DNA from 3 places in the Drancourtella sp. An57 genome. Region 1 is predicted to be linked to each of the others. Evidence: a T-box and tRNA genes for the amino acid it is inferred to sense, from the RefSeq annotation. Region 1 holds a T-box; the other regions hold tRNA genes.
What was found. The T-box of region 1 lies ahead of leuS (leucine--tRNA ligase). A T-box ahead of a tRNA ligase gene usually reads a tRNA of that ligase, here a tRNA-Leu.

Region 1 (10,692 bases):
GATGTCGGACAGGCAGTAACAATGGAATACCGGGAGGGTGAAAAGACCAATGTGGTACTTTCACTAAATGGAGAGAAGAAGAATCCGATTGCAGAAGAAGAGGCATCCGAAACGGACAGTAACGGCGAGACCGTTTCCCAGGAAGAATAGGGTGACATTAGGCGGTTCTTACGTTTTCAAGATTGTTAGATCATAGCCAGGCAGGGACGAATATCCCGGTCTGGCTATTGTTTTATTCGCAAGAAAAGCCCATATATGCAAATAAAATTCAATTTATACACAAAAATGTATAAAAATACACTTGATTTTTTTGGTATATGTGGTAGAATATAGATTACATATTTCAAAGAAAATAAAAAATGAATCTTTATTCAAAATAGTAGGAGGATAAGTTATGAAAATGAAAAAAGTAGTAGCAGCTGCTCTTGCAGCAATGTGTGTTGTGTCGATGGCAGCTTGTGGATCAGAGAAAAAAGAAGTAACAGTTTCAACTCAGGATGACCTGAAAACGCTTACAATCGGAGTACAGCAGGGAACAACAGGAGACCTTACATGTTCTGATATTGTAAACCAGGAGAGCCAGATCAAGCGTTATCCAAAAGGCGCTGCTGCCGTACAGGCTTTAAAGACCGGAAAATTAGACTGTGTTGTAATCGACACTCAGCCGGCAGAAAAATTCGTACAGAAGAATGATGATCTGAAGATCGTGAGTGATCTGTTTGAAGATGAACAGTATGCCATCTGTGTGAAAAAAGGAAATACAGAACTTTTAGAGTCTATGAATCAGGCTCTTGCAGAACTGAAATCAGAAGGCACTTTGGATAAAATCATCAACAACTACATTGGTGAGGTTGGATCCTATCAGTATGAAAGTCCGGAAAATGTAGATCATTCCAAAGGTGAGCTTGTGATGGCAACCAACGCTGAATTTGAACCATATGAATATCACGATGGAGACTCAATCGTAGGAATCGACGTGGACATCGCGACAGCAATCTGTGACAAAATGGGATACAGCTTAAAGGTAGAAGATATGGAATTCGATTCCATCCTTCCGTCTATCGAAGCGGGAAAGGCTGATTTCGGTGCAGCCGGCATGACTGTGACAGAAGAAAGAAAACAAAATGTGGACTTTACAGACACATATGCAAATGCAAGTCAGGTCGTTATTGTAAGAAAATAAAGAGCAACAAAGACAGGGCTGGTGAGAACAGCCCTGTTTTTACGAGAGAAAAGTGAAAATATGGAGGGATTTACCATGATTTATGGAGCGCTTCTGGCCTCTAATTCATTTGCAGACCGTTTTTATCAAAACTTTATAGAAGATAACAGGTGGCTGATGCTTTTGAACGGTCTGAAAGTTACAGTCATCGTTACGCTGGAGGCTTTGCTGATAGGTATTATCATTGGATTTATTGTGGCGATCATTCGATCCTATCATGATAAAACAGGAAAGTTTACGATTTTAAATGCAGTCTGCAAAGTTTATCTGACGGTCATCCGAGGAACCCCGTCTATGATTCAGATCCTTATCATGTATCTGGTTGTATTCGGATCTTCCTCTTTGAACTCGATCATTATTGGAGGAATAGCATTTGGAATAAATTCAGGTGCATATGTAGCAGAAATTGTTCGATCAGGAATTATGTCCATACCAGAAGGCCAGACAGAAGCCGGAAGAAGTCTTGGACTTAGTTATGCACAAACAATGCGGCTGATTATCATGCCGCAGGCATTTAAAAATGTGCTTCCTGCGCTTGTAAATGAAATGATTGTTTTGATCAAAGAAACCGCTATTATTGGATATATTGGTGAACAGGATCTTACAAAAGCAGCTATGGTAATCCAAAGCCGGACATTTGACGCACTTTTACCATTACTTGCGGCAGCGGTGATTTATCTCGCTTTGATCTGCCTTCTGACATTCTTTATGAATAAGCTGGAAAGGAGACTAAGGAACAATGAGCGTTAAAGGAGAAACTTTGATCCAGGTAGAAAATCTGGAAAAAGCATTCGGAAAAACAAAAGTTCTAAAAGGAATTACGACAGAGATCCATAAGGGAGAAGTAGTAGTCATCATCGGGCCGTCCGGTTCGGGGAAATCTACATTTCTTCGTTCTCTAAACCTGCTTGAAAAGCCGACCGGAGGAAAAATTTTCTTTGAAGGAACGGATATTACGGACCCAAAAGTTAATATTGATAATCACAGACAAAAAATCGGGATGGTTTTCCAGCATTTCAACTTGTTTCCGCATAAAACGATTTTGGAAAATATTACACTTGCTCCTGTGACCCTTGGAAAATTAAGTTCGTCAGAGGCAGATGCCAAGGCGAAAGAACTGCTGAACAGGGTAGGTCTTCTTGATAAGGCAAATACCTATCCAGAACAGCTTTCCGGCGGACAAAAGCAACGTATTGCCATTGTAAGAGCACTCGCTATGGATCCGGACGTACTTTTATTTGATGAACCGACTTCGGCATTGGATCCGGAAATGGTGGGAGAAGTTCTTGATTTAATGAAGGAACTTGCCAAGGATGGAATGACAATGGTTGTCGTTACACATGAAATGGGCTTCGCAAGAGAAGTAGGAACAAGAGTCATGTTTATAGATGAAGGAATTATCAAAGAAGAAAACAGTCCGAAGCAGTTTTTTGATGAGCCGAAAGATTCAAGACTGCAGGACTTTTTAAGAAAAGTTCTCTAAAAAATAAGGAGGCGGGATATCAACCGCCTCCTTATTTTTTTTAAAACGGAATGCTGCCGGATCAGGTAAGGACTCTAGGTGGCAGCAGTTCCGCCAGTCGGCATCATTAATTCAGATACGCACAGTCATCTGTATTAGTAAGCTTTAAGTCTTCTTTGGCAGCACTGATGCTTACATAAAAATCAAGATCACACTCTTTTGAAATTTTCTTCAGCTTTTCAACAAATTCCGGGATATCATCAAGAGAGATATGTGCATGTTTCAAAATAGCATCGATAAAAATCGCCTTAATATCGTGATCTGCACTTGTCATGCCATAAATAAATCCAAGATAGGCATCAATATTGTCGATCGCTTCATAGTCATCCATGCAGATCGCACGGATATCAAAAGATAAGCTGTATGTATCGCGGTGGCTTTTTTTGATAAAGAATACGTGTCCGTCGGACTCCTTTGCCGCTTTGTTGGCAAGTTCAATCATCTGCTGTGTTTTTCCGCTCCCTTTCGGGCCTGTCAATAAATTAACCATATGCATTATCTCCTTTAGCTATATATTTTTCGTACTGAAATGACTTGTGATTATTATACACCTATCAGGGATTTTAAACAATCCTTTTTTGTCAAATTCCACAAAAGAAACTCGAAAAGAATGAAAATAACGAAAAACATTCCAATAAATCCAGAAAAAATCAAATATGGAAAAATTATAGGAAAAAAGGTGGAAATCTTGACAAAGGGAGATGATATGAGTAAAATGAACAGGTATAAAAAAGTACAGAGAAAAACGTCAGATGAGGAATAGTAAGAGCCGATGTTTTTTCAGAGAGCTGCCGTATGGTGCGAGGCAGCAGGACAGACACTCCCAACTCGCCTCGGAGTTCTTCTGGTGAACTCTAGTAGCCGGAAGCGGGTATTCCCGTTACAGATGAGAGTGCGCCGGTCTGCGGACGGGCGAAGAAGAGTGGTACCGCGTGGGCTTTCATGGCTTTCGTCTCTTGGATATGTTCAGAGACGGAAGTTTTTTTATTCTATAGATAATCTAATGGATCTGTCAGGAAGCTTTTGCGGGTATAAAAGAAAGCATAAAATGGTTACTATATTATGTAAGGAGGAAATCAAAGATGCCGACACCTTATAATCACAAGGCAATCGAGAAAAAGTGGCGTGCACACTGGGAAGAGCATCCGGTGAATGTGCAGGAAGATGAGAGAGGAAAACATGAGAAATATTACTGCCTCGACATGTTCCCGTATCCGTCAGGAAACGGTCTGCATGTCGGACACTGGAGAGGATATGTCATCTCCGATGTATGGAGCCGTTACAAACTGCTTCAGGGATACTATATCATTCATCCGATGGGATGGGATGCATTCGGACTTCCGGCAGAAAACTACGCGATCAAAATGGGCGTTCATCCGGCAAAGTCCACAGCGGAAAATGTAAAGAATATCAAGAGACAGATCAATGAGATCGCGGCTCTTTACGACTGGGACAGAGAGGTCAACACGACAGACCCGAACTTCTACAAATGGACTCAGTGGATTTTTGTAAAGATGTTTAAGGCCGGCCTTGCTTACGAGAAAGAGTTCCCGATCAACTGGTGCCCGTCCTGTAAGACCGGACTTGCAAACGAGGAAGTTGTCAATGGAAAATGTGAGCGCTGCGGTACGGAAGTAACAAAGAAGAACCTCCGTCAGTGGATGCTCAAGATTACCAAATATGCAGAGAGACTTCTGAACGACCTGGACAAACTGGACTGGCCGGAGAAGGTTAAGAAGATGCAGACAGACTGGATCGGTAAATCCTACGGTGCCGAGGTAGAGTTCCCGGTGGATGGAAGAGATGAAAAGATCACTGTCTACACAACAAGACCGGATACACTTTACGGCGCAACCTTTATGGTACTGGCTCCGGAGCACGCCCTTGCAAAAGAACTTGCAACCGATGAGACAAGAGAAGCAGTGGAAAAATATATCTACGACGCTTCCATGAAGTCCAATGTAGACCGTCTTCAGGATAAGGAAAAGACCGGAGTCTTCACAGGAAGCTACGCAATCAATCCGATCAACGGAGCAAAGGTGCCGATCTGGCTGTCCGACTATGTACTGGCTGACTACGGTACTGGAGCAATCATGTGCGTACCGGCACACGATGACCGTGACTTTGCATTTGCAACAAAATTCAACATTCCGATCATTCAGGTTATCGCCAAAGACGGAAAAGAAATTGAAAATATGACAGAAGCCTACACAGAGGCATCCGGAACCATGATCAATTCCGGAGAATGGAACGGCATGGAATCCGCTGTTCTGAAAAAGGAAGCTCCGGTGATGATCGAAGAGCGCGGTATCGGAAGAAAGACCGTCAACTACAAATTGCGTGACTGGGTATTCTCCCGCCAGAGATACTGGGGAGAACCGATCCCGATCGTACACTGCCCGGACTGCGGCGCTGTACCGGTGCCGGAGGATCAGCTTCCACTGACACTGCCGGATGTAGAGTCCTACGAGCCGACAGGAACAGGAGAATCTCCGCTTGCTGCGATTGATTCCTGGGTTAACACAACCTGTCCGGTCTGTGGAAAGCCGGCCAAGAGAGAGACCAACACCATGCCTCAGTGGGCAGGTTCCTCCTGGTACTTCCTGCGTTATGTAGATCCGCACAATGATAAAGAACTGGTTTCCAGAGAAAAAGCTGACGCTATGCTTCCGGTTGATATGTATATCGGCGGTGTGGAACATGCGGTACTTCATCTTCTGTACTCCCGTTTCTATACGAAGTTCCTGTGTGACATCGGCGTGATCGATTTTGATGAGCCGTTTATCAAGCTCTTCAACCAGGGTATGATTACCGGAAAGAACGGAATCAAGATGAGTAAGTCCAAAGGAAACGTCGTATCTCCGGACGATCTTGTAAGAGATTACGGATGCGACTCCCTGAGAATGTACGAACTCTTCGTTGGACCGCCGGAACTGGATGCGGAGTGGGATGACAGAGGAATCGACGGGGTATACCGTTTCCTGAACAAGCTCTGGAATCTTGTAATGGACAACAAAGACAAAGACGTAACACCATCCAAGGAGATGCTCAAACTCCGTAACAAGATGGTATACGATATTACAACACGTCTGGAAAGCTTCAGCCTGAATACGGTAATTTCCGGATTCATGGAATACAACAACAAGTTTATCGATCTTGCCAAGAAAGAAGGCGGAATTGATAAAGAGACACTTTCCACGATCGCAGTACTGCTTGCACCGTTCGCACCGCACATGGGTGAAGAACTCTGGGAGCAGCTGGGACACGAAGGAAGCGTATTCCATGCGGGATGGCCGACCTACGATGAAGAAGCTATGAAAGATGACGAAATCGAAGTGGCTGTACAGATCAACGGCAAGACAAGAGCTGTTGTAACAATCTCCGCAGAAGCAGGAAAAGACGAAGCGATTGCTGCCGGCAAGGAAGCAATTAAAGAAAAACTGACCGGAAATATCGTAAAAGAAATCTATGTACCGGGAAGAATCATCAATATTGTAATGAAATAAGCAGGAAAGAGCCAGGAACCCTTGCAGACAGGGGCCTGGCTCTTCTCTCGCTTGACGGAATATGGGAGAAAATGCCGAAATTCTTTACCGGCCATTTAAAACGTTGAGACCGGGAGACGAGAGAAGCGGTTAAGGAATCTTACATCAAAGACAGGAATTGTAGGAGAGAAAATCAGCGGATGTAATATTGTAGAAGTTTGGAGGACTTTCTGCTAATATAAGAATTAGTAAAAAAGAAATGAGGAAGGTATATGAAAGAGGAAGAGAAAATTTTTGCGGGGAAAATGTTTGATCCAAGAAAACAGGAGCTGAAGGATATCAAGCACAAAGCTCATGCTGCATGTCAGAAATATAATATGATGGACGAGTTTGATTCCGACAGAAATGAAGTGATTCGCGATATTCTGGGAAAAGTGGGAAATGTGTTTTATTTTCAGGGCCCTGTGCAGTTTAATTATGGATGTCATACTTTTATCGGGGAAAATTTTTTTGCTAATTTTAATCTGACGGTTATGGATGATGGAAAAATTTTCATTGGTGACAATGTCTGTTTTGGCCCGAATGTTTCTTTGATGGCTACTTCTCATCCTCTTATTGCTCAGGAGAGGATGGGGCTGGACGAAGATGGAAAGACAACGATGGCAGAATATGCGGACGAAATTCATATCGGTAATAATGTCTGGATTGCATGTAATACGGTTGTAATTGGGGGCGTGCATATAGGAAATAATGTCGTGATTGGCGCAGGCAGTGTTGTGACAAAAGATATTCCGGATAATTATCTTGCATTTGGTAATCCGTGCAGACCGGTAAGGCCAATTACAGAAAAGGACAGCAAGAAGGAGTTGATTCTTCCGGAAGATAGAGAGCATTTTTCGTACAATTTGAACTGTATAATCTGATCAGAGGTGGTTCTATTGAGTGAAAAATAATCAGGCAGTCTTAATGTTTCACTTGACAAAAAAATATCTATCAGGGCAGCATAAAGCAGAAAAAGATATTTGCTTTATAGAAATCACCTATAAATATACCAATTCATATTCGGTTATCTTGTATGGTACAGGGATATGATTTTGGATAATATTAACAAAATTGAAAAAAATTACAAAAAAGGGTTCATTTTTTCGCAAAATGTATTATACTTAAAGATAGTGAAAAAAATGTCAGAAAGGGGATAATCATGGCAAAAATTACAGAAGGCTACATGCCGTACTTAGGTTATCAGACTTATTACAGAATTGTTGGGGAAAGAAAAGATAATGGAAAGGCACCATTGATTTGTCTTCACGGAGGACCGGGGTCTACTCATAACTATTTCGAAGTACTGGACAATGTTGCAGACGATGATGATCGTATGATCGTTATGTACGACCAGATCGGATGCGGAAATTCTTATCTGGACGGACATCCGGAACTGTGGAACCAGAAAGTATGGTTAGACGAGCTGGAAGCTTTGAGAAAACACCTTGACTTAGATGTATGCCACATCATTGGACAGTCCTGGGGCGGAATGATGCAGATCGCATATGCAGTTGACTATGATCCGAAGGGTGTTAAGAGTTTCATCATTTCAAGCGGCCATCCAAGCAGTTCTCTTTGGGAAAGAGAAGGTCTTCGCCGTATCAAAATGATGCCGCAGGATATGCAGGATGCAATTAACCATGCTCTTGAAACAGGTGATTTCACAGGAGAAGCTTACGATGCTGCAGTTGCAGAATACATGGATAGATATTGCAACTACTGGATTGGAGAAGATGCTCCGGAGTGCTGTACAAGACCGAAAAAATCAGGTTCTGAGTCTTATGTTGAAGGATGGGGACCAAACGAATTCGCACCTACAGGAACACTGAAAGACTTTGAATACATTGACAAACTTGACCAGATCAAGATTCCTTCTCTGATCTGCAGTGGTATTTCAGATCTTTGTTCTCCACTTGTAGCTAAGACCATGGCAGACAGAATCCCGAATTCTAAATGGATCCTTTGGGAACGTGCAAGACATACATGTTTTGTTGACAGACATGATGATTACTGCGTAGAACTCATCAAATGGATGAATCAGTACGACTAATCTGCTTGAATGTATGAAGTAAATAAAGGGCGCTGCTCTATCATCTGAAAAGTGACAGGGCGGTGCCCTTGTCTTATAAATAATACTCTTGTGTCCAGAACATGCCTGTGATAGGATAGTAAAAATAATCACTTTCCTACTGGGCGGATGTTCCGGGGCAGTTTAAAGTCTTTATCGACAGATGTACGCCATGGTGTAATACACACGAACCTCATGCGTCTGTCCGGGCGGGAAAAAAAGGCTATGCTGTTGTATTAAGAACGGGACCAAATATGAAGGAATGCGAACGGATTATTAAAACACTCGAACACTTCTATGGACATCTGGAAATTGAGTGCTGCGGAAGCCTTGGACTATGCTCCGTAGAATGTAAAGAGGATGCGAAGAAAAGGAAAGAGGAAATTATAGAATTTTGCAGCCGGATTTAACCCGGCTTTACATAAGAAAAATGGAGGATGTATGAAAAAAGTACTTGTAACAGGGGGAACCGCATTTGTAAGCAGATACATTGCAGAGTACTATGTTGGGAAAGGATATGATGTCAGTGTACTGAACAGAAACACGAAGAAACAGTCTGACGGCGTGCGGCTGATCGAGGCGGACCGGTATCATCTGGGGGATCGTCTTCGTGATCTTCATTTTGATGTTGTGATTGATACAGGCTATACGGCAAAAGAAGTGGAGCTGCTTCTGGATGCGCTTGGAAGTTATGAAAATTATGTTTTCATCAGTTCCAGCGCAGTTTATCCGGACAATCTCCCGCAGCCGTTTGCGGAAGAAACGCCGCTTGCTGAGAATACATACTGGAGAAAATATGGCACGGACAAGATCGAGGCAGAGGCAGTGCTGCAAAAGAGAGATCCGGATGCATTTATTATAAGGCCGCCGTATTTATACGGGCCGATGAATGATATCTACCGGGAAGCCTTTGTATTTGACTGTGCGATGGCAGACCGGCCGTTTTATCTGCCGGGAGACGGCAGTCTGAAACTGCAGTTTTTCCACATTCAGGATCTGTGCAGATTTCTGGATATTCTACTGGAGAGAAAACCGGAACAGCATATTTTTAATGTGGGAAATCCGGAAATGATTTCTGTCCGGGACTGGGCCTGGCTCTGTTACCGTGCTGCGGGGAAGACAGCGGAATTTGTAAATGTTCAGGAAGCGGTTGAACAGAGAAATTATTTCAGTTTCTGCGAGTATGAATACCAGCTGGATGTGACCAGACAGTGTGCACTCATGCCGGATGCAAAACCATTGGAGGAAGGACTTTCGGAAGCCTTTGCGTGGTACAGACAGAATCAGGATCAGGTGGAGAAGAAGCCGTTTTTTGATTACATTGACATGTATCTGAAATAGAAGAAACCTTTCGGTATATACTGCCAAACCAAAAGATACTTCTGATGTGGAGATCCGGGATTTATAATAAAATCGAAAGCAACAGATTGATCTCAGCATAAAAGGCAGTAAGGGACAGCGGAATCCCGAGAGAAGAAATTTTTATCACAAGCAAGCTCTGGCTTCAGGATTATGGATATGAAGCAGCAAAGAAAGGATTGGAGACTTCTCTGGAAAAACTGGGTATGGACTATATTGACCTGTATCTTCTGCACCAGCTGTACGGAGATGTGGCAGGAGCCTGGAAGGCTCTTGAGGAAGCAAAGGAAGATGGTGTCCTGAAATCCATCGGCGTAAGCAACATGACTCCGAAGATCTGGAAAGAATTTCTGCCGCAGGCATCCACCATTCCGGCAGTTAATCAGGTGGAATGCAACCCGTTTTTCCAGCAGAAAGAATTAAAAGCATTACTTGCAGAACATGATGTGAAAATTGAAGCATATCAGCCGTTGGGAAGTGGAAATGCTGCAATGCTTTCTCATCCGGCAGTGACAAAGATTGCAGAAAAATACGGCAAAAATGCCGGACAGATTGTTCTTCGTTTTGAACTTCAGGAAGGTCTGATTATTCTTCCGAGATCCACAAATCCGGAACGAATTGCGGGAAATATCGATCTTTTTGATTTTGAACTGACAGAAGAAGAGATGAACGCAATCCGTGCAATGGATACCGGAAAGGGAAAACACGATCCGGAAGCACCTGGAATTGCAGAGATGCTGCTTGCAAACTATAAGATTCACGATTGATTTTTGAGAACAAAAATAGTGAATCAAAAAGAGGCAGGAGGCTGAAATTGCGATGAAAAAGAGCAAAGTACTGGTCGGACTTCTGGCAGCGCTGATGCTTCTGGCAGGATGTGAGCAGGAACAAAGCGATACGGTGGATGGAGCAACGAGACGACCTATCCGGGAACGCCGGACCGGCCGAATGATTTTAAAAATGTGCTGGACAATGCCATGGCAGACGGGAAAAT
Region 2 (10,692 bases), on a different contig from region 1:
TATCCGGCCCTGTCATTTTCATCATAATCAGAAAGCCGAGTATGACAGGGATGAGACTTAAAAGCCCGAGACGCCAGTCAAATACGAGAAGCAGAAAGAGAAGACCAACGGGAGTTGCAATGGCTCCGGCCTTGTCCGGAAGACGGTGAGCAAGATATGTCTCCGCGGCGGCGCTGGATGTGTTGACAATTCGGCGGAGTTTTCCGCTGCCGTATTTTTCGATGGTGCCAAGCGGGAGAGAAGCAATATGGCGCAGGAGCTCTTTCCGGATGTTGGAAGCAATCCGGAATGCGCTAAGATGAGAACACATCAGCGCAGCAATGTAGACCAGAACAGAAAGTACTGCAAAAAGCACAGCACTCCAGCCATAGGACGCTGTCTGGTCTGCCCTGAAAAAATCAGGGGCTGCTTCCAGAAGATCATGGATGATACGCCAGATGTACCAGAAAGGGACAAGTGCCAGAAGCGCACTGACCACTGACAAAATCCATGAAAGCCATGTCAGGATTTTGTGACCGCCGGCATAGGACAAAAGCCGCGATAAATTTGACTGTTTTTTCATGATAAACCTCCTTATAAAAAGTGTCGGATGCTGTCCGAATACCTGCCAAGCCCGGCCGGAACATACAGGAACGGAGAAGCAGCCGGAGTCCGCTATAAAAAAGTTAGCACAAACTAACCTCTGGATAAAAATTACAGGGCTTACTGCCCCATAATCTTCAGCCATCCTGCAGTATAAAATTCCCGCATCTCTTCGAGATAGTTTTCCGCTTTTGGAAGCGGCATTTCATGGATAATAAGCTCAAAAAAAGCATTAAACATTCCGGTCACAAGGATGTGTTCCAGATGCTCATCAATCGGCGGTGCGGGTCTTCCAAGTGACTTCAGCACATTCAGATAGTCATGAGTCGCCTGAAGCTCGATTCTTACCATTTCATCAATCATACCGGCAAAGCGTGTGCCTGTGGAATGACAGAGAATCAATTTGAACTCCTTCAGATGAGAATAGGCATACAAAAGCATCTCGCGCATACATGAGCCGGACGTGATGCCTACCTGGTCAGGCTGAGCTTCCGCCGGAAGAGAAGCGAATTCCTGTTGAGCGCTGCAGAAACAGTTCATGAAATACTCATACTGTTCTCCGACGAGAGCTTCGAACAGAGCTTCCTTACTGGAAAAATATCCGTAAAAGGCTCCGGTGGTTACACCAGCCTGTTTCACGATATTCCTAAGAGAAGCTGATTGAAATCCCTTTTCCAGGAATTCGTCCATTGCTGCTGTCAGGATAGCCTGCAATGTGTCTGGTTTTGTTTCATTCATGCGGATCCCCTTCTATATAACACTGCTATATATCACTGTTATATTACAAAAGAAATGGAAAGATGTCAATAGAAGAAGGGGATTTTCCTGAGAATAAACAAAAGGCAGATTCCGAAATGTGTCTGAAACAGGACTCTGCATTCATGCAGAGTCCTGTAAATCTTATCTTTTATTTCCCATGCAGAACGTGGCAACAACGCCAGGGCCGGTATGGCTTCCGATGACAGTTCCGATCACGTTGATCAGAATGTTATCGATTCCGTATTTTTCCCGGATCAGACCGGCGACATATTGGGCATCTTCCTCGCAATCCCCATGTGTGATCATGACAATTTCATTGTCCCAGCCCTTCATCTGCTCCTCCATGATATCGACGATCTTGTGCAGGGAGCGCTTGCGTCCCCGTTCTTTTCCGATGACACTGAGTTTTCCTTCATTGTCCATGTGGATCATAGGCTTGATCTTTACCATGGTTCCAAGGACGGCGGTAGCTTTGGAAACACGGCCTCCCCGGTGCAGATGGTTCAGATCATCCACTGTAACATTGTGGCAGACGTGAAGCTTGTTCTCCTCTGCCCAGGTCACGATCTCATCGTAAGTTTTCCCTTCTTTTTTAAGCTTCAGAACATAGTAGAGAAGCAGTGCTTCGCCAAGACATGCACAAAGAGAATCGATCACGGTGATCCGTGCTTCAGGATAGTCTTCCATCAGATCCTGCGCGGCCATCCGTTCACTGTTCAGGCTTCCACTTAATCCGGAAGAAAATCCGATGTGGATAATATCTTTGCCTTCTTTTATGATAGGTTCAAACAGTTCCCTTGCCTGACCTGGTGTCACCTGGGACGTAGTCGGAAGAGAACCTCTTCTGATGCGGTCAAAAAATTCTTTTTTTGAAATCCCCTCCATATCCGGATAGGTTTCGCCGTCAATGGTATATGATAATTTCAGCGTCGGAATATTACGCTCTTCCAGCCATTCTTTTGGAAGATCGACGGTGCTGTCCGTAGTAATAACAAACTCTCTCATTGCTGTAACCTCCTCATCCTGCTTTTTACTTATCATACCATTTTTCAAGGCATGAAGCAAAAGATTTTATGCTGGAGGCTGTAATTTAATTCCTGCGGATATTCAGATAGCTTCGTCCGGAAACCGTACGGTTAAAACAGATGGAACACACGATAATGATGCACCCCGCCGCAAAACCGATCCAGTCAAATAAGGCCGTGAGCGTGAGAAGAAGAAGGCGCATGAATTTTAATGCATACCCCAGTTCAAAATTGGGCTGGGTATAGTTTGCCACAGCAACAAAGGCCATGTAAAGCATGATTTCGGAATTAAACCATCCGGATTGAACGGAAAATTCCCCCATCACAATACCGGCGATAACACTGAGAGGAGTACTGAGCATGCTGGGTGTGTTGAGAGCTGCCAGCCGCAGTCCGTCAATGGAAAGCTCCAGCAGCAGAAGCTGAAAGTACAAGGGGATATTTACAGTAGACCTCACAAGCACAAAATCGAAAATTTCCGGTATCCACTGCGGATTCTGCATAAAAAGCAGGAAAAGTGGCGTGAGAAAAATGGTCATCAGAGTAATCAGACCGCGGGAAATCTTCAGATAAATCCCGGTCAGTGTTGGAAAATAATAATCGTTTGCCTCCTCGATCATATCAAAGATAGATGTCGGCAGAATCATCGCGGAAGGAGAGGTATCTACAAGCAGAATGATTTTTCCCTCCAGAAGACAGGCGGCAGCAGTATCCGGACGCTCTGTATACTTGAACTTCGGAAATGGATTATACCACTTTCTTTTAAAGAGAAGCTCGGCAAGACTCTGCTGATTCATTTTCAGATCTTCTTCCTGCATTGCTTCCAGTTTTTGTGTAAGAAGTGAAAGCAGGTTCTGATCTACCCGGTCAGACATATAGCAAAGAGCGACATCTGTCCGGGAAGACTTCCCGATTTCCGTCATTTTCATAGTCAGATGCGGATCGCGAATCCTTCTTCTCATTAATGCGGTGTTAAAGACAATTGTTTCCACAAATCCATCTCTGGATCCCCGGAGTGATTTGTCCTGTGCTGGTTCGTCCACACTTCTGGAAGGATAGGTTCTGCAGTCAATGGCAATGCAGGATTCAAAGCCGTCTACAAAAAGACAGGAGACTCCGGATAAAATATTCTTTATAATTTCATCATATTCTGAAAAAGTATCGATTTCTACATACGAGATCATTGTTCTGGAAAGCTCGGTCGCCGTTTTCGGCATTTCTTCCGGTGTGAGTTTAAAGAGCGTATCCATAACTTTGGACATGACTTCATCTTTCATAAATCCGTCGATAAAGAAAAAGCAGCTTTCACGTCCGCCGATGATCATATCGCGTTCTATAATGTCAAAGCTTTCTTTTACCGGAAGGATTTCATTAATATAAGAAATATTTTCCTGTATCATCTTGGAAATCTTCATTAGACTGTTCCTCCGTTTTTCCTGTTTCAGTATGGAGTTTTTCCGAAATGGAGAAAAAGTATGCAAAAAAGCGGGCACAGTATCGAATAATACTGTGCCCGCCAAAGAACTCTTTTTAAACTATACCCAGTGAAATACGGAGCTTAGCAGGATTGCGACAAGGAAAAGCGGAGCGATCCATTTAATCATGACAGAGAAAAGCTTTTCGCTTTTGAATGTTCTGCTGCTCAGACGTACTTCTTCGCCGATAGCCTCCGGTTTGATAAAGAAACCTACAAAAATGCAGGTGAAAAAGGCTACAACAGGCATCATCACGCTGTTGCTGATAAAATCCATGAAGTCCAGAATCGAAAGATTCAGAATTTTGACGAAGCTTAACGGCCCAAATCCCATAGAAGAAGGAGCGCCGAGAATCAGTGCGCATACGGCTACGGTAAGCGCTGAACGTTTCCGGGTCCAGTGCAGTCTGTCGCAGATAATCGAGACAATCGTTTCCATCAGGGAGATGGAAGAAGTCAGTGCGGCAAACAATACAAGGAGGAAAAATACAGCTCCGATCAACTCTCCGAAAGGCATGTTTGCAAATACTTTTGGAAGTGTGACAAACATCAGGCCGGGACCTGTCTGAAGAGCGTCCTTGCCGGAAAAGACGAATACAGCAGGGATAATCATGAGACCGGCAAGAAACGCAAAGCCGGTGTCAAAAATTTCGATCTGCCGTACGGAAGATTCCAGGTTATTGTCTTTCTGCATGTAGGAGCCATATGTTACCATGATTCCCATGGCAAGGGACATAGAGTAAAACAGCTGTCCCATGGCAGCGAGGACGGTTTTGGTTGAAAAATCTTTCAGGTTCGGTTTCAGATAGTAGGCGACACCTTCACCGGCTCCTGGCAGTGTGATGCAGTATACCGCAATTCCGACTGTCAGGATTACGAGTACAGGCATCATAAACTTGCTGACCTTTTCGATTCCTTTTTCCACGCCCAGAAGGACAATAACAGCTGTGGCGGCGAGAAAAAGAAAAAACCAGCCCAGCGGCTCGACAGGAGAAGCGATAAAATCAGTATAATAGGTATCGGCTGCAGCTGACTTTCCTCCTCCTGTCAAAAAGACTGCAAGATATTTTGTAACCCATCCGCCGATTACGGAATAATAAGGAAAGATGATGATCGGCACAAGGGATGCCAGAATTCCGAGAAACCCAAAACGATGATCCAGTTTTTTGAATGCACCAATGGCGCTTAATCCGGTTTTTCGTCCGATGGCGATTTCCGCAAGCATCAGAGAAAAACCAAAAGTGACAGTAAGAATCAGATAAACCAGAAGGAAAGTTCCTCCGCCGTATTGTGCTGCCAGATAGGGAAAACGCCAGATATTCCCAAGACCTACAGCAGATCCGGCCGCAGCAAGAACAAAGCCGAGCCTGCTGGAAAAATTACTTCTTTCTTTCATTTGTACCCCCAAATTCCCAACAATTTATTTTTTTATCACTTTAAAGTGAGTGTGTATATTATGTCACAGAGACGTGTAAAAAACAAGAGAAAAATAGAAAGGTCAGATTTCTAAAAAAAGTATTTGACAGAAAAAGAAAGCTGTGCTAAAATAACAGCTGTGTGAAAAGAAAGCAGAGTATCCACTCTCACCGCAGCACGAAAGAGTGACTGATGGTTTGATATAGAATTACAATCGTTATCTCTATATTTTATATCAGAGAGCCCGGTTTGTAAAGATAGATCATGTGGATAGTCTGTGCTATCCATTTTTTTATGGCAAGGAATGAGTATTCAAACATGGAGGTGTACAACAATTAGCGATTTAATGATTAACGAACAGATCCGCGACAGAGAAGTGCGGCTGATCGGACAGGATGGAGAACAATTAGGAATTATGTCTGCAAGAGAAGCGCAGAAGATCGCGCAGGAAGCCGAGCTTGATCTCGTGAAGATTGCTCCAACAGCAAAGCCGCCGGTATGCAAGATTATCGATTACGGCAAATACAAATACGAGCAGACAAGAAAAGAAAAAGAGGCAAAGAAAAAGCAGAAGACTGTAGATGTAAAAGAAGTTCGATTATCTCCAAATATTGATACGAATGACTTGAACACGAAAGTAAACAATGCAAGGAAGTTTATCCAGAAAGGGAATAAGGTAAAAGTTACACTTCGTTTCCGCGGACGTGAAATGGCTCATATGCAGCAGAGCAAACATATTCTGGATGATTTTGCGGAACACCTGAAAGAGATTGCGGTTGTAGAAAAGCCGGCAAAGCTGGAAGGAAGAAGCATGAGCATGGTTTTAACTGAAAAACGTTAAAAATAAATTTTATAATTTAAGGAGGATCATTATTATGCCAAAAATTAAAACAAATAGAGCAGCTGCAAAGCGCTTTAAAAAAACAGCAACAGGACAGTTAAAGAGAAATAAAGCTTACAAGAGCCATATCTTAACAAAGAAATCTACTAAGAGAAAAAGAAATCTTAGAAAATCTATCATTACTGATTCTACAAATGTAAAGAACATGAAGAAAGTATTACCATACTTATAAGAGTTGGAAGAATAGAAGGAGGAGTAAGACATGGCAAGAATTAAAGGCGGAATGAACGCAAAGAAGAAACATAATAGAGTATTAAAACTGGCGAAAGGATACAGAGGAGCACGTTCCAAACAGTACAGAGTTGCAAAACAGTCTGTTATGAGAGCTCTTGCAAGCTCCTACGCAGGACGTAAGCAGAGAAAACGTCAGATGCGTCAGCTCTGGATCGCTCGTATCAACGCGGCAGCAAGAATGAACGGATTATCCTACAGCAAGATGATGCATGGATTAAAGGTTGCAGGTGTAGAGATCAACAGAAAGATCCTTGCGGATATGGCAATCAACGATGCGGAAGGATTTACAGCATTAGCAGAACTTGCAAAAGCAAATCAGGCTTAAGATAGAACTGGAAAAACAGAGGAAACCTCCTCTGTTTTTTTGATGCCTGAAAATGTGGTTCCGAGACTGGCTGTATCCGGCTTGCAGGATATGAATAATAAACTGAAATTATGAAATAATAAGAATATATCATTTTTCTTTATTGAAACTCTGTGTTATGATCATCACTGAAAAGAAAATAGAAGCGGAGGAAATAGAATGTACGATATTTGTGTCATTGGAGCGGGGCCGGCAGGAATCAGCAGTGCGGTATATGCCGCAAGCAGAGGGTTAAAAACCATTGTCTTAGAACAGAAAAAGGTAGGAGGACTTCTTGGAAGTGTGTCGACTGTCACTCATTATGCAGGAATTCTTGCGGACGAAACAGGTGAGAGTTTTTCCCTTAGACTGAAGGAACAGGCCGAACGTGCGGGAATCGAAATTGCAATGGAAAAAGTAGTAGAAGCAGATCTTTCCGGAGCGGTAAAACGGATCGTGACAGAAGGAACGACATACGAAGCGAAGGCGGTAATCATTGCAGCAGGAACGACGCCAAGAAAGCTTGGTATTCCGGGAGAAGATACATTTGCGGGACGTGGAACAGGGCTGAATCCGGCAAAAGATGCAAAGAAGTACGAAGGCAGAGAAGCATTTGTTGTGGGCGGAGCAGACGGAGCGGTGAAAGAAGCGCTTTTTCTTTCGAAATTTGCTTCTAAAGTAACGATTATCCACTTTGAAGATACGCTGGGAGCAATTCCGGAATTTACAGAGAAAGTAAAACGGACGGCGAATATGGAGGTGCGCCTTCACAGCAGACTGTCCCGGATTGAAGGAGAGGGGCAGGCGGATCGAATTGTTATTGAAGACGAACATACGAAAGAGCAGGAGTGGATTGAGGCGCCGGGATGTGCGGTCTATATCTATGCTGGTTCAACGCCGAATACATCGCTCTATCCGGAACTGGAGAAAAAAGACGGGTATCTTGTAACCAACGAAAAACAGGAGACGAATCTGCCGGGGGTATATGCGGCGGGGGATATCTGTGTCAAACTTGTACGACAGGCGGCCACAGCAGTAAGTGACGGGGCGGTTGCTGCGATTTGGGCGGCAGCGTACGTCAGAAGCCTGTCATAATAATAAAGAAAGAAGCGAAAAGACAAGCGGAAAGAAAAAAAGATTTCTTTCTGCTTTTTTTTGTTTTGGAGTGCGGAAAGAGTAGAAGCTAAAAATCCTTCCTTTATTCAAAAAAGAAAAAGCTGAAATCCTGCATAAAATGAGGATTTCAGCTGAATAATGAAAAATGCGGAAGATGGGACTTGAACCCACACGACTGCAATAGTCACAAGATCCTTAGTCTTGCTCGTCTGCCAGTTCCGACACTTCCGCATGTGACTGCCTTATCGGCTGTCCGTAGATTATATTACTACAAGTAAAAGAAAATGTCAATATAAAAATTAAAAATAATTGAAAAATGTATATTTTTTAATCAATAGATACAATTTATCATCAGATCGTGCTATAATAGAAAATAACACATTCTGATCAAAAAAGCAGAGCCTGACCTGCAGCACTCTGCTTTCAAGATGCGGAAGATGGGACTTGAACCCACACGACTGCAATAGTCACAAGATCCTTAGTCTTGCTCGTCTGCCAGTTCCGACACTTCCGCATGTGACTGTCTTTCGACCGTCCGAAAGATATATTACTACAGATCAGAGGGAATGTCAACAAAAAAATATAATTATTTTGTAGCATGAGGAGGAAGGACGATGTTAGAGAAAATTGACTTGTCGAAAAAAATGAAGAAACCGGAATACAAAGAAGAGATTCAGACACTTTCGATCAGGCTTGGGGAACTGCAGAGAGCCTGCCAGAGTGCCAAAATTCCGGTGATGATAGTATTTGAAGGCCTGGATGCGTCTGGAAAAGGAGTGCAGATCGGCAAGCTGATCCAGGCATTGGACCCGCGGGGCTTTGAAGTGTTTGCAGTCAAAAAAGAAACAGAAGAAGAAAAGTTCTATCCTTACATGAAGCGTTTCTGGACGAAGATCCCGGAGCGGGGCAAGATATCTATTTTTGACACGAGCTGGTACCGGAAGGTGCTTGGGGAGCGGTTTGAAAATCAGATGTCCAAAGGGGAAGTCGCCAAAGCATACCATACTATCCAGAATTTTGAAAAAGAACTGACTGATGACGGTATGGTGATTATTAAACTTTTCCTTTATATCAGTAAAAGGGAGCAGAAAAAGCGGTTTGAAAAGCTGACATCTTCCAGAGAAAGTGAATGGAGAGTGACAGGAAATGACTGGCGCAGAAACGAGGAATATGATGCATATCTCCAGGTGAACGAAGAGATGCTGGCAAAGACGGATACGGACTTTGCTCCTTGGACGATCGTGGAGGCAACGGATAAGAGATATGCTGCCGTCAAGATTTACAAGACGGTGATCAAGGCTCTGGAAGCTACGGTGGAACGGAAGCCGGAGGAAGAAGAAAAAGCATCGGAACTGGATGAAAAGCCGGTAGAGTCTGTATTGAATAAAGCTGATTTGTCCCTGTCCTACACAAGAGAAGAATATGAGAAGAAAAAGAAAAAGCTTCAGAAAGAACTGACAAAACTTCATGGGGAGTTGTACCGCAGAAGAATTCCGATGATCCTCGGATTTGAAGGGTGGGACGCCGGAGGAAAGGGCGGTGCCATCAAGAGGCTGACTCAGGCACTTGATCCGAGGGGATATGTCGTGATTCCGACGGCAGCTCCGAACGACTGGGAGAAAAAGCATCATTACCTGTGGAGATTCTGGATTAAGATGCCGAAGAAAGGACATATTACCATTTTTGACCGGACCTGGTACGGACGGGTGATGGTGGAACGGATTGAAGGATTCTGCACAAAGCAGGAGTGGAAACGTGCCTATAAGGAAATGAATGATATGGAAGAACAGCTTGCGGATTCCGGCGCGATTGTAATGAAATTCTGGATGCAGATCGATAAAGACGAACAGGAGCGGAGATTTAAAGAACGCCAGGCAAATCCGGCGAAACAGTGGAAGATTACGGACGAAGACTGGAGAAACCGGGAAAAATGGGATCTATATGAAAGAGCTGTTGAAGAGATGCTCGTGAAAACATCAACCCCGTCTGCACCTTGGATTATTGTAGAAGGAAATGATAAGTACTATGCGAGAATCAAAGTGCTTGAGACGGTAGTAGAAGCAATCCGCAGGCGGCTTTCTGAAGAAAAAGAGAAATAAAAAACAGTCTTTCATCGCTTTTTTGAAAAAATTAAAAAAAGAAAAAGGAAATCAACATCTTTTGTCGAATATATAATTTGTAGGAGAATGTACACAGGCAAGAAGGAAGGGAAAGACGTGTATTATTCAGAAGACGTGATAGAAGAAGTAAGAATGAAAAACGATATTATAGACGTGATTTCTTCTTATGTAAGACTGCAGAAAAAAGGAAATTCTTATTTTGGACTTTGTCCGTTTCACAATGAAAAATCCCCGTCCTTTTCTGTCAGCCGGGACAAGCAGATGTACTACTGCTTTGGCTGCGGGGCAGGAGGAAATGTGTTTACATTCTTGATGGAATATGAGCACTATTCGTTTACCGAGGCGCTCCGTTATCTTGCGGACAGAGCGGGAGTGGAGCTGCCGAAGGAACAGTATTCCAAAGAGGCAAAAGAAAGAGCAGATTTAAGAGAGACGCTTCTTGCGATCAACAAGCTTGCAGCAAAATATTATTTTGCACAGCTGAAGTCGGAAAAAGGGCGGCAGGCCTATCAATATCTGACCGACAGAGCATTGACAGAGGAGACCATCGTGCACTTCGGGCTCGGATATGCAAATAAATACAGCGATGATCTGAGCAGATTCCTGAAGTTGAAGGGCTATTCGGATGAGCTGATCGTGCAGTCCGGGCTTGCAAGTGTCGATGAGAAACAAGGAATTCATGATAAATTCTGGAATCGTGTGATGTTTCCGATCATGGACGC
Region 3 (10,692 bases), on a different contig from region 1:
CCCTTATATTCCGATCATAGCAAAAATTGAAAATGCGGAAGGAATCCGCAATATCGATGAAATTATCCGCTGCGCGGACGGTGTCATGGTTGCAAGAGGTGATATGGGTGTGGAAATTCCGGCACAGGAAGTTCCGTATATCCAGAAGGAAATTATTAAGAAATGTAATGACAACTTCAAACCGGTTATTACAGCGACACAGATGCTTGACTCCATGATCCGGAATCCTCGCCCGACACGTGCAGAGGTAACCGACGTGGCAAATGCGGTATATGACGGAACCGATGCTGTCATGCTTTCCGGGGAGACAGCACAGGGTAAATACCCGGTAGAGGCACTCAAGATGATGGTGCAGATCGTAGAAAATACGGAGAGCCATCTGGACTATGATGTGCTTCTGAAAAAAGCACAGCAGCACAGAAGACAGAGCATCTCCAGTGCTATCGGATTTTCCACTGTAGCAACAGCAGACAACCTGGATGCAAAATGTATTGTCGCGCCGACCATGTCCGGAGCAACCGCGAAGGTGGTATCCAAATTCAAACCGAGAGCAGATGTCATCGGTGTCAGTCCGGATGAGGCGACACTCCGCAGAATGCAGATTTACTGGGGCGTACGTCCGCTGAAATCTATTCCGCTGAAGTCTATGGAAGATGTCTGTGAAAACGCGCTTGAGATGGTAAAAGCGAAACAGTACGTGGAACCGGGGGATATCGTTGTATTGACGGCAGGGCTTCCTGCGCCGATGGGATCTTATTCTTATGCGGGGAACAGCGGAAGCAATATGATGAGAATTGCGGTAATTGAATAAAAAATGCAGTCAGGGCGGACAGAATTGTCTGTCCTGATTTTTCTTGACTTTCCGGGAAAATGTGCTATAGTAGTACCATAAAGAGCTACTAAGGAGAAAATATGGGTACAGAACAGTTTAAAGAGCATTTAATGAAATTTGATTTAACGAGACAGGAGGCTTCCCTTTATGAGAGCCTTCTTGAGAATGGAAAGCTGACCGGATATGAGGCGGCAAAACTGACGGGAATTTCCCGTTCGAATGTCTATGCCTCGCTGGCTTCTCTGTGCGAGAAAGGAGCAGCTTATCTGGAAGAAAATGAGACAGGCAGAAAATATCTTGCAGTGCCGGTTCAGGAGTTCTGTGAAGAAAAGATTGACCAGCTGAAAAATGAGGAGGACTGGCTGCTTCTCCATGCGCCTGTTCAGAAAAAAGAAGAGGAAGGCTACATCACCATTTCCGGACAGGAGGCAGTGGAGTCAAAGGCAAGAGGTCTTCTGAAAAAAGCAGAAGAAAGAGTTTATATTTCAGCCGGACAGTCTTTCCTGAAAGTAGTGCTTCCGGATCTGCAGACTCTTTCCGATGCAGGAAAGAAAGTCGTCATCATCACAGACTGGGAAGAGTTACAAGAACCAGGGACCATTTACCGTGCCGGGGACAAAAAAGGGCAGGTGGGAATGATTGTGGATTCCTCCTTTGTCCTGAGCGGAGAATATGGAGAGCGGTCCGGAAACACCTGTCTGTATACAGGCCAGCGCAATTTCGTTGAGATTTTCAAAGAGGCGATGGCAAATGAGATAAAAGTGATTGAACTTACGAAAGGAGAAAAGAACTGATGGAAAAGAAACCATTTGTTTCCAAAGAAAAACTGGATGAAATTATTCAGGAATTTCCGACCCCGTTTCACCTGTACGATGAAAAGGGAATTCGGGAGAACGCAAGAGCTTTAAAGGAGGCCTTTGCATGGAATCCGGGATATAAAGAATATTTTGCAGTAAAGGCGACACCGAATCCGTTCCTGATTCAGATTTTAAAGGAGTATGGCTGCGGCTGTGACTGTTCCTCTTTTACGGAGTTGATGTTATCCGGGGCAATGGGAATGAAAGGAGAGGACATCATGTTTTCATCCAATGATACTCCGGCAGAGGACTTTCAGCTTGCCAACCGTCTCGGGGCCATCATCAATCTGGATGATATCACGCATATTGATTTCCTTGAAGAAGCGATCGGACACATTCCGGAGACGATCAGCTGCCGTTACAATCCGGGTGGAGTTTTTCAGATTACCAATGACATCATGGACAACCCGGGAGATGCCAAATACGGCATGACAACAGAACAGATCACAGAAGCATTTAAAATCCTGAAGTCAAAAGGAGCAAAAGAATTCGGAATCCACGCATTTCTCGCAAGCAACACGGTGACGAATGAGTACTACCCGATGCTTGCCGAAGTGCTTTTCAAAACAGCGGTCAAGCTGAAAGAAGAGACCGGTGTTCATATCAAATTTATCAATCTTTCCGGCGGAATCGGAATTCCATACCGTCCGGACCAGGAGCCGAATGATATACGTGTCATCGGAGAAGGTGTGCGAAAAGTATACGAAAAGGTACTTGTTCCGGCAGGAATGGGCGATGTGGCAATCTACACGGAACTTGGAAGATTTATGATGGGACCGTACGGATGTCTTGTGACAAAAGCGATCCATGAAAAACATACGCATAAAGAATATATCGGCGTGGATGCCTGCGCGGTCAATCTGATGCGCCCGGCCATGTATGGTGCATACCATCATATTACAGTAATGGGAAAAGAAAACGAGCCGTGTGATCATAAATACGATGTCACCGGATCTCTCTGCGAGAATAACGATAAATTCGCGATCGACAGGATGCTTCCGAAGATCGATATGGGAGATGTGCTCGTGATCCACGATACCGGAGCACACGGATTTTCCATGGGCTACAATTACAACGGAAAACTCAAATCCGCAGAAGTCCTTTTGAAAGAAGATGGAACAGCACAGCTGATCCGCCGCGCCGAGACTCCGGCAGACTACTTTGCAACCTTCGACTGCTTTGAGATCGGAAAAGAACTGATCGCGGAATCAGAAAAAATCTGGAAATAATTCCTTGCAAACAAAGAGTTGCTGTGATATAATAATTCTCGGCTTAATCAGCCGGGAAAAGCCGGCGTGTCGGAATGGCAGACGAGGCAGACTCAAAATCTGTTATGGGCAACCATGTGCGGGTTCAAGTCCCGCCGCCGGCAGTACTTTATCAAATAAAGAGATACGAAAAGAGCGGGAAAACCACAGGGAAAAGGGGTTCCCGCTGTTTTTGAATAATTGGAAATTTGAAAGGGCAGCAAGAGGTAGATTCTTTTTTGGGGGGGGGGCAGTGGCAAATGATGATGTATACCGTGCAATGTTGGCTATTATTATACCGCCTATTATCGATCAAATTGTAAAAAATAGTAATATAGATGAAAAATCGGCAATTTCATGTTTTTATCGATCGAAATTATACAAGGAACTTTCTGATGAACAATCGAAACTATGGCATTACAGCCCCCTGACACTTTATACGATGTACCAGGATGAACTTTTAACAGGATCCTATGATTATCCGGAGGAGGCATAAGAAGATGAGCAAAGAAGCCGGTTTTTTGATTTACTGCATGGAGAGATATCGTCATTTTAAAGGGCTCTCTGGTTCTGAAGTTGCAGATCTGTTCGAAAGCTGCAAAGTGGATGAGTATATTATGAAGTATTTTGAGTCTCTCCATACAATGGGAGAGCAGTATATCATAAAGGATATCATGCAGCTGGATAAAGTCAATTACAAGGTTATCCAGGAATCTTCCACAGCAGTGCAGGCGTTTATCAACGGCGAGCTGGATGTTGTCGGCACATCGGACACCAACTGGGGTAAAACCATCACGGCGGCCGGCGACTCCCAGGAGATGACGGTTCCGTCCAGTGCACCGGATTTTTTTATGTTCAATCTGAAAAATGAATATTTGAGCAATACGAAAATCCGCCAGGCACTTTCCATTGCTTTTGACAGGCAGGAAATGGTAGATACGCTCCGGGATGGTATGTCTGTACCGATTTACTCTATGATGCCGGATACGATGAAGGTGGGAGATAAAACCTATACAGAGCTTGTAGACGGAAAGAATTACTTTGTAACTCAGATGCAGGAAGAATACACAGATCCAAAGGCACTTCTGCAGGAAGGTCTTGCAGAGCTTGGAAAGAGTACAGATCCGTCTCAGATGACGATCCGCTACGCAAGCCGCGGAACATCAGAGCTTTCCAAGAAGATCGGTGAGTGGATGAAACAGGTATGGGAAGAAAAGCTTGGTATCAATGTGCAGATCGATATGATGGAATGGAACATCATGTGGGATAAAATCGATGCCGGAGATTATGACATTGCCTGCGGAGGCTGGGGACCGTACTATAATGAACCAAGTGCACTTCTGCAGCTGTTTGAACCGGTCAATGGTTATTTCAACGCGGACAAGACAGGATGGAACAATGAAGATTCCCAGAAGTTTACAGAACTTCTGAATCAGGCAAAAGATGTCATAGATGACAAGGAAAAGGTGGAGATCTATCTTCAGGCGGAACAGCTTGTGGTAGGAAATGCCCTGATTGCTCCAATGTACCTGGAAGCATCACCGACTTACGTGAAAAACCATGTAAAAAATTATTATGTAACAACAAACGGTCTGGTAGACTTTTCACAGGTTTCCGTGGAAAATTAGAATACCAGTCAGCAAAAAGGGCCGGCCGCTTTTGTGATCGGCTTTTTTCAGAAAAGGAGGGACAACAACAGCATGTACCTGATAAAAAACGGAAGAATCCATGTAGGGGACGGGACCGTCCTGGATGGATGCGACATTTTGACGGAAGGGCGGGTGATCCGGGACATCGCGCCTGGCATCTGCTGTCAGGAGGCGGAGGTGATCGATGCGTCCGGCTGCGAGATTTTCCCTGGATTCATTGATCCTCATTCCTCTGTGGGAGCCATGGGGATGCCGTCCAGATATCTGGACAATCAGGAGAAAACCGATCCGCTGACTCCGCAGCTGAATGTGAAATATGCCATTGATCCGGATGAGATCGATGCCCAGGAGTTTTATAAGAGCGGGATCACGGCAGTGGGCCTGACTCCTGGAAATGCCAATGTGATGGGTGGACAGATTGCCGTATGCAAAACTGCCCATATGAAGATGGCAGACAGGCTTGTCAAAGAAAAGGCGGCACTCAAGTGCAGCGTCACATCCGAGGTGAAATCGGTCTATGGCGGACGAAACCAGATGCCAAAAACAAGAATGGGAGCATTCTGGATTTTTCAGGAGGCCCTCAGAAAGGCAAAAGCTCCGGAGGAACAAGAAAAGGGAAAACTGATTTGCGAAATCTTTGAAAAGGGCAGCATGCCGGCCTTTGTGGCGGCCCAGACAGCGGGAGAGATTCAGGGTGTATTGGAAATGATGAAAACGGAACATACATCCCTTGTCCTGGTGGACGGGTACGAGTTTGACCGGGCGCTGGAGGAGATCAAGCGGCAGAATGCCGGATTGATTTTGGGAAATGTCAGCGACTGCTCACAGGTAACCAAGCACGGAATGGATCTTGGGAAAATCTGCGATCTGAATGAGAATGGAAATCTGGTTGCGTTTACCGCTTCCAACGGAGGTTTTTCAGAGGGAAGAGAAGTGTTCCTGTGGACCGCCATTGAAGTGTACCGGGCAGGAGCGGACGCGGAAGAAGTGGTGAAGATGATGACGCTGAATCCGGCAAAAATGCTGGGCGTATCTGACAGAATCGGGACACTGGAGACCGGAAAGGATGCGGATCTTTCCATCTATACCGGACATCCGGTGAAAACTTATGCGGCAAGAGTCAGAACCAGCATGATCAATGGGGAGGTGGTATTCTGATGGCACAGACTCTGATTCAAAATGGAACGATTTACACAATGGAAGATGGAGATACTGTTTTCACAGGTGAGATTCTGGTGGAGGACGGAAAGATCAAGAAGATCGGCACCCGTATTCCGGAAGAGGAACTTTCCGGGGATGTGGAAGTGATCGATGCGGCAGGACTCAATGTCATGCCGGGGCTGATCGAGGCGCACTCGCACATCGGACTATTTGATTTTAACGGAGAATCTTCTGTAGATGACGCAAATGAGATGACAAATCCGGTTACCCTGTCGATGGATGCAAGGTACAGTGTCAATCCGCAGGCAAGAGAATTCAAGGCAGCGTATTCCCACGGAATTACGACGATGCTTTTGACTCCTGGAAGTGGAAATGTGTTCTGCGGACTTCCGTTTGTGCTGAAGACATATGGAAATAATGTGTTTGACATGTCAATTAAGGCTCCGTGTGCCGTAAAAATAGCTCTTGGAGGAAATCCGAAAGGAACCTATGGAGAGAGAAACCAGCTTCCGATGACCCGGATGGGTGTGGCTCAGGTGCTGTGGGACACCTTCCGAAAAGCAAAAGATTACATGGAAGCAAAAGAATCCGGAGATCATCCGGCATATGATGCGGACATGGAGGCGATGATCCCGGCGCTGAAAAGGGAGATTCCATGCAAGATTCACTGTACCCAGCATGATATGCTGACCGCTATCGAAGTGGCAAACGCATATGGAGTCCGGTTCTCGCTGGAACACGCCTGGGGCGCATCCGATTATATCGATGAGATTGTGGAAAGCGGATGCGATGTCTGCTACGGGCCGATCGGAACATACCGGGCGGCAGGAGAGCGGCGGAAAGTAGACATCGAAGCGGTCAAAACGCTGGATGAGCGTGGCGTGAATGTGGCGCTGATCACCGATTCGCCGATTCTCAGCGAAGAGTCTTTGTATCATCATATCGGGGAAGCTGTCAGGGAGGGCGTACCGTATCTGCGGGCCCTTCGCATGGTGACCATCAATCCGGCGCACGTCCTTGGAGTGGAAGACCGGGTCGGAACACTCCGGGAGGGGAAGGACGCGGACCTGATCCTGGTGAAAGGAAGGCCGGGACTCGATACGGATGCCAGCGTGTGTAAAACAATGATTGATGGAAAGGTCATCTGGCAGTCTGTTTCATAAGATACTCCTGTCAGGGAAAATGTGGTATAATGACTTTATCAAAACCGTTACCGTATCAGAAAGAAATGAAAAAGGAGGGACAGTCCTATGGATGAACGTTTAACCAATCTGCGTTCCGGGAAGAATCCGAAGGCGCGGATCAAGATTCTGAAAGGTCATTTTGCCACAAGTAATTCTCATATCAATACCTATATCGATATGTCCACAGTCAAAACAAGACACCACAATGCGCGGGAGACAGCCAGGGTTCTGGCGGGGGAATACACGCATACGTACATTGACACGATCGTATGCCTGGATGAAACGGAAGTGATCGGTACATTTATGGCAGAGATTCTGGCGGACGAGACAAATATGTCCATGAGCCACGACAACAATATTTCTGTTGTGACGCCGGAGTTTGATACGATGGGACAGATTTTGTTCCGTGATAATAAGATCCGGATGATTGAAAACAAGCAGGTACTGATTCTGGCGGCTTCGATTACAACAGGAAAGACGATCTTAAAGGCAGCGGAGTCTGTACTGTATTACGGCGGGAAGGTGTGCGGCGTTGCAGGAATTTTCAGTGCTGTGTCCAGGATCGCGGATATGGAAGTGAAATCTATTTTTACTAGCGCGGATCTGCCGGACTACAAAGCATACACTCCGCAGAGCTGCCCGATGTGCAGGGAAGGAAAGCGTGTTGAGGCGCTGGTAAACAGTTACGGATATTCCAAATTATAACAAAGAGTTCCGCTTGCGGAACTCTCGCGCCGGGCGCGGTCGCTTTAGCGGCAAACTTCTGCTTTGCGCGAGTGCGCATTCTGCGGAGCATTTTTATTTAACAGTTTTCTGTCAAATAAGAAAAAACGGCAGTTACCCGGGTGAGGAGGACTGCCGTTTTTGACGCAGTGAGAAAGAAAGTGCTCAGATCATGAAAAAAATGTTGAAAGAAGGCAGAATGTCGGTTATAATACAAAACAGCGATGAACGCTGGCGCGGAAATGACAAAGAAAGAATGAGCATAAGGGAGTAGTTGGCACTTTCGGTGTGACAAAGTCAACATATTGGAGCGATCCTGGCTTTGTATGAAACAACGAGACTTATCTGTATCAGAAGATGATATGGGTAGGACTCGATTTTTTTTTGCTCTTTTTACGGAAGTTCTGCGCAGATTTTAAGGGAAGAAAAAACAACCAGGAGGAAAAAGAAATGGGATTTTTGGAACTGTTTTTCATAGCAGTGGGCCTTGCCATGGACGCATTTGCAGTATCCATCTGTAAAGGACTGTCTGTGGGAGTGGCAAAACCGAAATACATATTGTGTGTAGGACTTTATTTCGGAGGCTTTCAGGCATTGATGCCGACCATCGGATATTTTGTAGGTGTGAATTTTAAGGGAGCTATTCAGAGTGTGGATCACTGGATCGCATTTATTCTGCTGGCCATCATCGGAGGAAATATGATCCGGGAGTCCAGAGGAGAAGAGGAATGCGTGGGTGCACGGTTTGACGTGAAGGAAATGACTGCGCTGGCAGTGGCGACCAGTATCGATGCTCTGGCAGTCGGCGTGACATTTGCGTTTCTGGATGTCAATATTGCCCCGGCAGCAGCGTTTATCGGCTGCCTGACATTTGTGATTTCAGCAGCCGGCCTGAAAATCGGTACGGTATTCGGAACAAAATACAGAAATAAAGCGGAATGTTTCGGCGGAATTGTCCTGATTCTGATCGGACTCAAAATTCTTCTGGAGCATCTTGGCATATTTTAGCATTGTAAAAGAGGGCAAAACGAAGTAAAATAAAAGAAGTATTTTGACATGGAACGGGGTTTGACAATGAATGAAAAACAATTTCAAGACCAGAAAATTGTCCTGATTGACGGACACAGTATTCTGAACAGGGCATTTTACGGACTTCCGGATCTGACCAATGCCGAAGGACTTCATACGAATGCAGTTTATGGATTTTTAAATATTCTTTTTAAAATACTCGAGGAGGAAAAGCCGGAATATCTGACGGTTGCCTTTGATGTTCATGCGCCGACATTCCGGCATGAGATGTACAAGGAGTATAAAGGCACGAGAAAGCCGATGGCGGAAGAGCTCCGGCAGCAGGTTCCGGTGATCAAAGAGGTTCTGAAAGCGATGGGGATCCGACTGATTGAACAGGCAGGACTCGAGGCGGACGACCTGATCGGGACACTTTCCAGACGCTGCGAGGAGGCGGGCATGCAGGTCGTTGTCCTTTCCGGAGACCGGGATCTTCTTCAGCTTGCCACAAAGAAAGTAAAAATCCGTATCCCGAAGACGAAGCAGGGACGGACTGAAGTGGAAGATTATCTGGAAGAGGATGTAAAAGAAAAGTACCAGGTGACGCCGAAAGAGTTTATCGATGTCAAGGCGCTGATGGGAGATACTTCTGACAATATTCCGGGCGTTCCGAGCATCGGAGAGAAGACAGCGACGAAGATTATCGTGGAGTATCAGACGATCGAGAATGCATATGCCCATGTGGACGAACTTAAGCCTCCGAGGGCGGCAAAAGCATTGAAAGAGCATTACGATCTGGCACAGATGAGCAAGGAACTTGCGACGATCAATGTCCATGCGGATTTTCCGTATGAAGTGGAAGAAGGAAAGATTGGAGAACTCTTTACTGCTGAAGCATATGAGTGGTTCCAGAAGCTGGAATTTAAAAATCTGCTTGGAAAGTTTGAGATTCAGGCTCCGGCTTCCGAAATTGAGGACAGTTTTGTGACCGTAACAGACCCTGCCGGCATGGATGCTGTATTTGAAAAGGCGGCAGGGGCCGGGACTGTAGGTGTTGTTCTGGAGCGGAATACGGAGAATGTTCTTCCGTTATTTGCCGCAATGAGCGGTATTTCCGGAGCGGTGCTTGCCTTTTCAGCAGACGGGAAGGACGAGATCGTTTCCATTCAGACCGGAAACGGGATTTCCGCGGATGCTCTTATGGAACGTCTGTCCGCTCTGACAGAAAGCCGGGCGCAGATTTCCATGTTTGACGTAAAAAAAGAACTGCCGCATGTCCGGACATGCAGACGGGAGAATTTCTTTGATGTTCATGTGGCCGCCTACCTGTTAAATCCGCTCAAGAGCTCCTATGAGCCTGACGATGTGGCAAGAGAATATCTGGATCTTACGATTGATGCGAAGCTTTCTGAAGAGAAAAAGAGCTGTTATGAGGCGTATACGATGTACCGGGCAGCAGACGTACTCCGGGAAAAGCTGAAAGAATACGGCATGGAAGCACTTTTTGATGAAATCGAGATGCCGCTTGTGTTTGCACTTTTTGATATGGAGCAGGCAGGCGTGAAAGTGGAAGCGGAAGCCCTGAAAGAATACGGACAGGATCTTGGCGTCCAGATCGAAAGACTGGAGGCGGAGATTTTTGAACTGGCAGGGGAAACCTTTAATATCAATTCTCCGAAACAGCTGGGAGTTGTTCTTTTTGAACACCTGGAGCTCCCTCATGGAAAGAAGACGAAGACAGGATATTCCACAGCGGCAGATATTCTGGAAAAGCTGGCGCCGGACTATCCGGTCGTATCAAAGATTCTGGAATACCGGCAGCTGGCAAAGCTGAAATCCACCTACGCGGACGGACTGGTGAATTTTATTTCGGAGGATCACCGGATTCACGGTACTTTTAACCAGACTGTTACGGCGACCGGCCGGATCAGCAGTACGGAGCCGAATCTTCAGAATATCCCGATCCGGATGGAACTGGGAAGACAGATCCGGAAAGTCTTTGTGCCGGAGGAAGGATTCGTGTTTGTGGAT

Region 2: it encodes a tRNA-Leu, which carries the amino acid that the T-box ahead of leuS (leucine--tRNA ligase) is inferred to sense. The anticodon was not compared.
Region 3: it encodes a tRNA-Leu, which carries the amino acid that the T-box ahead of leuS (leucine--tRNA ligase) is inferred to sense. The anticodon was not compared.

The regions. Positions count from the first base shown of each region.
Region 1 covers NZ_NFHY01000009.1:161,393-172,084, reverse strand. Annotated here, with positions in the region: gene B5G11_RS09435 (hypothetical protein) at 1-150, shown strand, start outside; gene B5G11_RS09430 (transporter substrate-binding domain-containing protein) at 395-1,183, shown strand; gene B5G11_RS09425 (amino acid ABC transporter permease) at 1,244-1,972, shown strand; gene B5G11_RS09420 (amino acid ABC transporter ATP-binding protein) at 1,983-2,705, shown strand; gene B5G11_RS09415 (hypothetical protein) at 2,812-3,234, opposite strand; gene B5G11_RS16325 (hypothetical protein) at 3,355-3,507, shown strand; T-box leader at 3,484-3,704, shown strand; gene leuS (leucine--tRNA ligase) at 3,827-6,250, shown strand; gene B5G11_RS09405 (sugar O-acetyltransferase) at 6,502-7,152, shown strand; gene B5G11_RS09400 (proline iminopeptidase-family hydrolase) at 7,431-8,321, shown strand; gene B5G11_RS16985 (hypothetical protein) at 8,594-8,749, shown strand; gene B5G11_RS09390 (NAD-dependent epimerase/dehydratase family protein) at 8,781-9,680, shown strand; gene B5G11_RS09385 (aldo/keto reductase) at 9,803-10,465, shown strand; gene B5G11_RS09380 (hypothetical protein) at 10,518-10,692, shown strand, end outside; gene B5G11_RS09375 (hypothetical protein) at 10,676-10,692, shown strand, end outside.
Region 2 covers NZ_NFHY01000008.1:72,403-83,094, reverse strand. Annotated here, with positions in the region: gene B5G11_RS08135 (ABC transporter ATP-binding protein) at 1-562, opposite strand, end outside; gene B5G11_RS08130 (TetR/AcrR family transcriptional regulator) at 703-1,320, opposite strand; gene B5G11_RS08125 (DegV family protein) at 1,483-2,346, opposite strand; gene B5G11_RS08120 (spore germination protein) at 2,432-3,766, opposite strand; gene B5G11_RS08115 (sodium-dependent transporter) at 3,902-5,236, opposite strand; gene infC (translation initiation factor IF-3) at 5,603-6,097, shown strand; gene rpmI (50S ribosomal protein L35) at 6,132-6,329, shown strand; gene rplT (50S ribosomal protein L20) at 6,360-6,716, shown strand; gene B5G11_RS08095 (NAD(P)/FAD-dependent oxidoreductase) at 6,915-7,829, shown strand; tRNA gene B5G11_RS08090 (tRNA-Leu) at 7,997-8,081, opposite strand; tRNA gene B5G11_RS08085 (tRNA-Leu) at 8,280-8,364, opposite strand; gene pap (polyphosphate:AMP phosphotransferase) at 8,465-9,949, shown strand; gene dnaG (DNA primase) at 10,067-10,692, shown strand, end outside.
Region 3 covers NZ_NFHY01000002.1:179,153-189,844, reverse strand. Annotated here, with positions in the region: gene pyk (pyruvate kinase) at 1-811, shown strand, start outside; gene B5G11_RS02485 (TrmB family transcriptional regulator) at 913-1,626, shown strand; gene B5G11_RS02480 (diaminopimelate decarboxylase) at 1,626-2,918, shown strand; tRNA gene B5G11_RS02475 (tRNA-Leu) at 2,979-3,061, shown strand; gene B5G11_RS02470 (hypothetical protein) at 3,130-3,432, shown strand; gene B5G11_RS02465 (ABC transporter substrate-binding protein) at 3,437-4,564, shown strand; gene B5G11_RS02460 (amidohydrolase family protein) at 4,637-5,743, shown strand; gene B5G11_RS02455 (amidohydrolase family protein) at 5,743-6,909, shown strand; gene B5G11_RS02450 (orotate phosphoribosyltransferase) at 6,997-7,635, shown strand; gene B5G11_RS02445 (manganese efflux pump MntP family protein) at 8,104-8,661, shown strand; gene polA (DNA polymerase I) at 8,710-10,692, shown strand, end outside.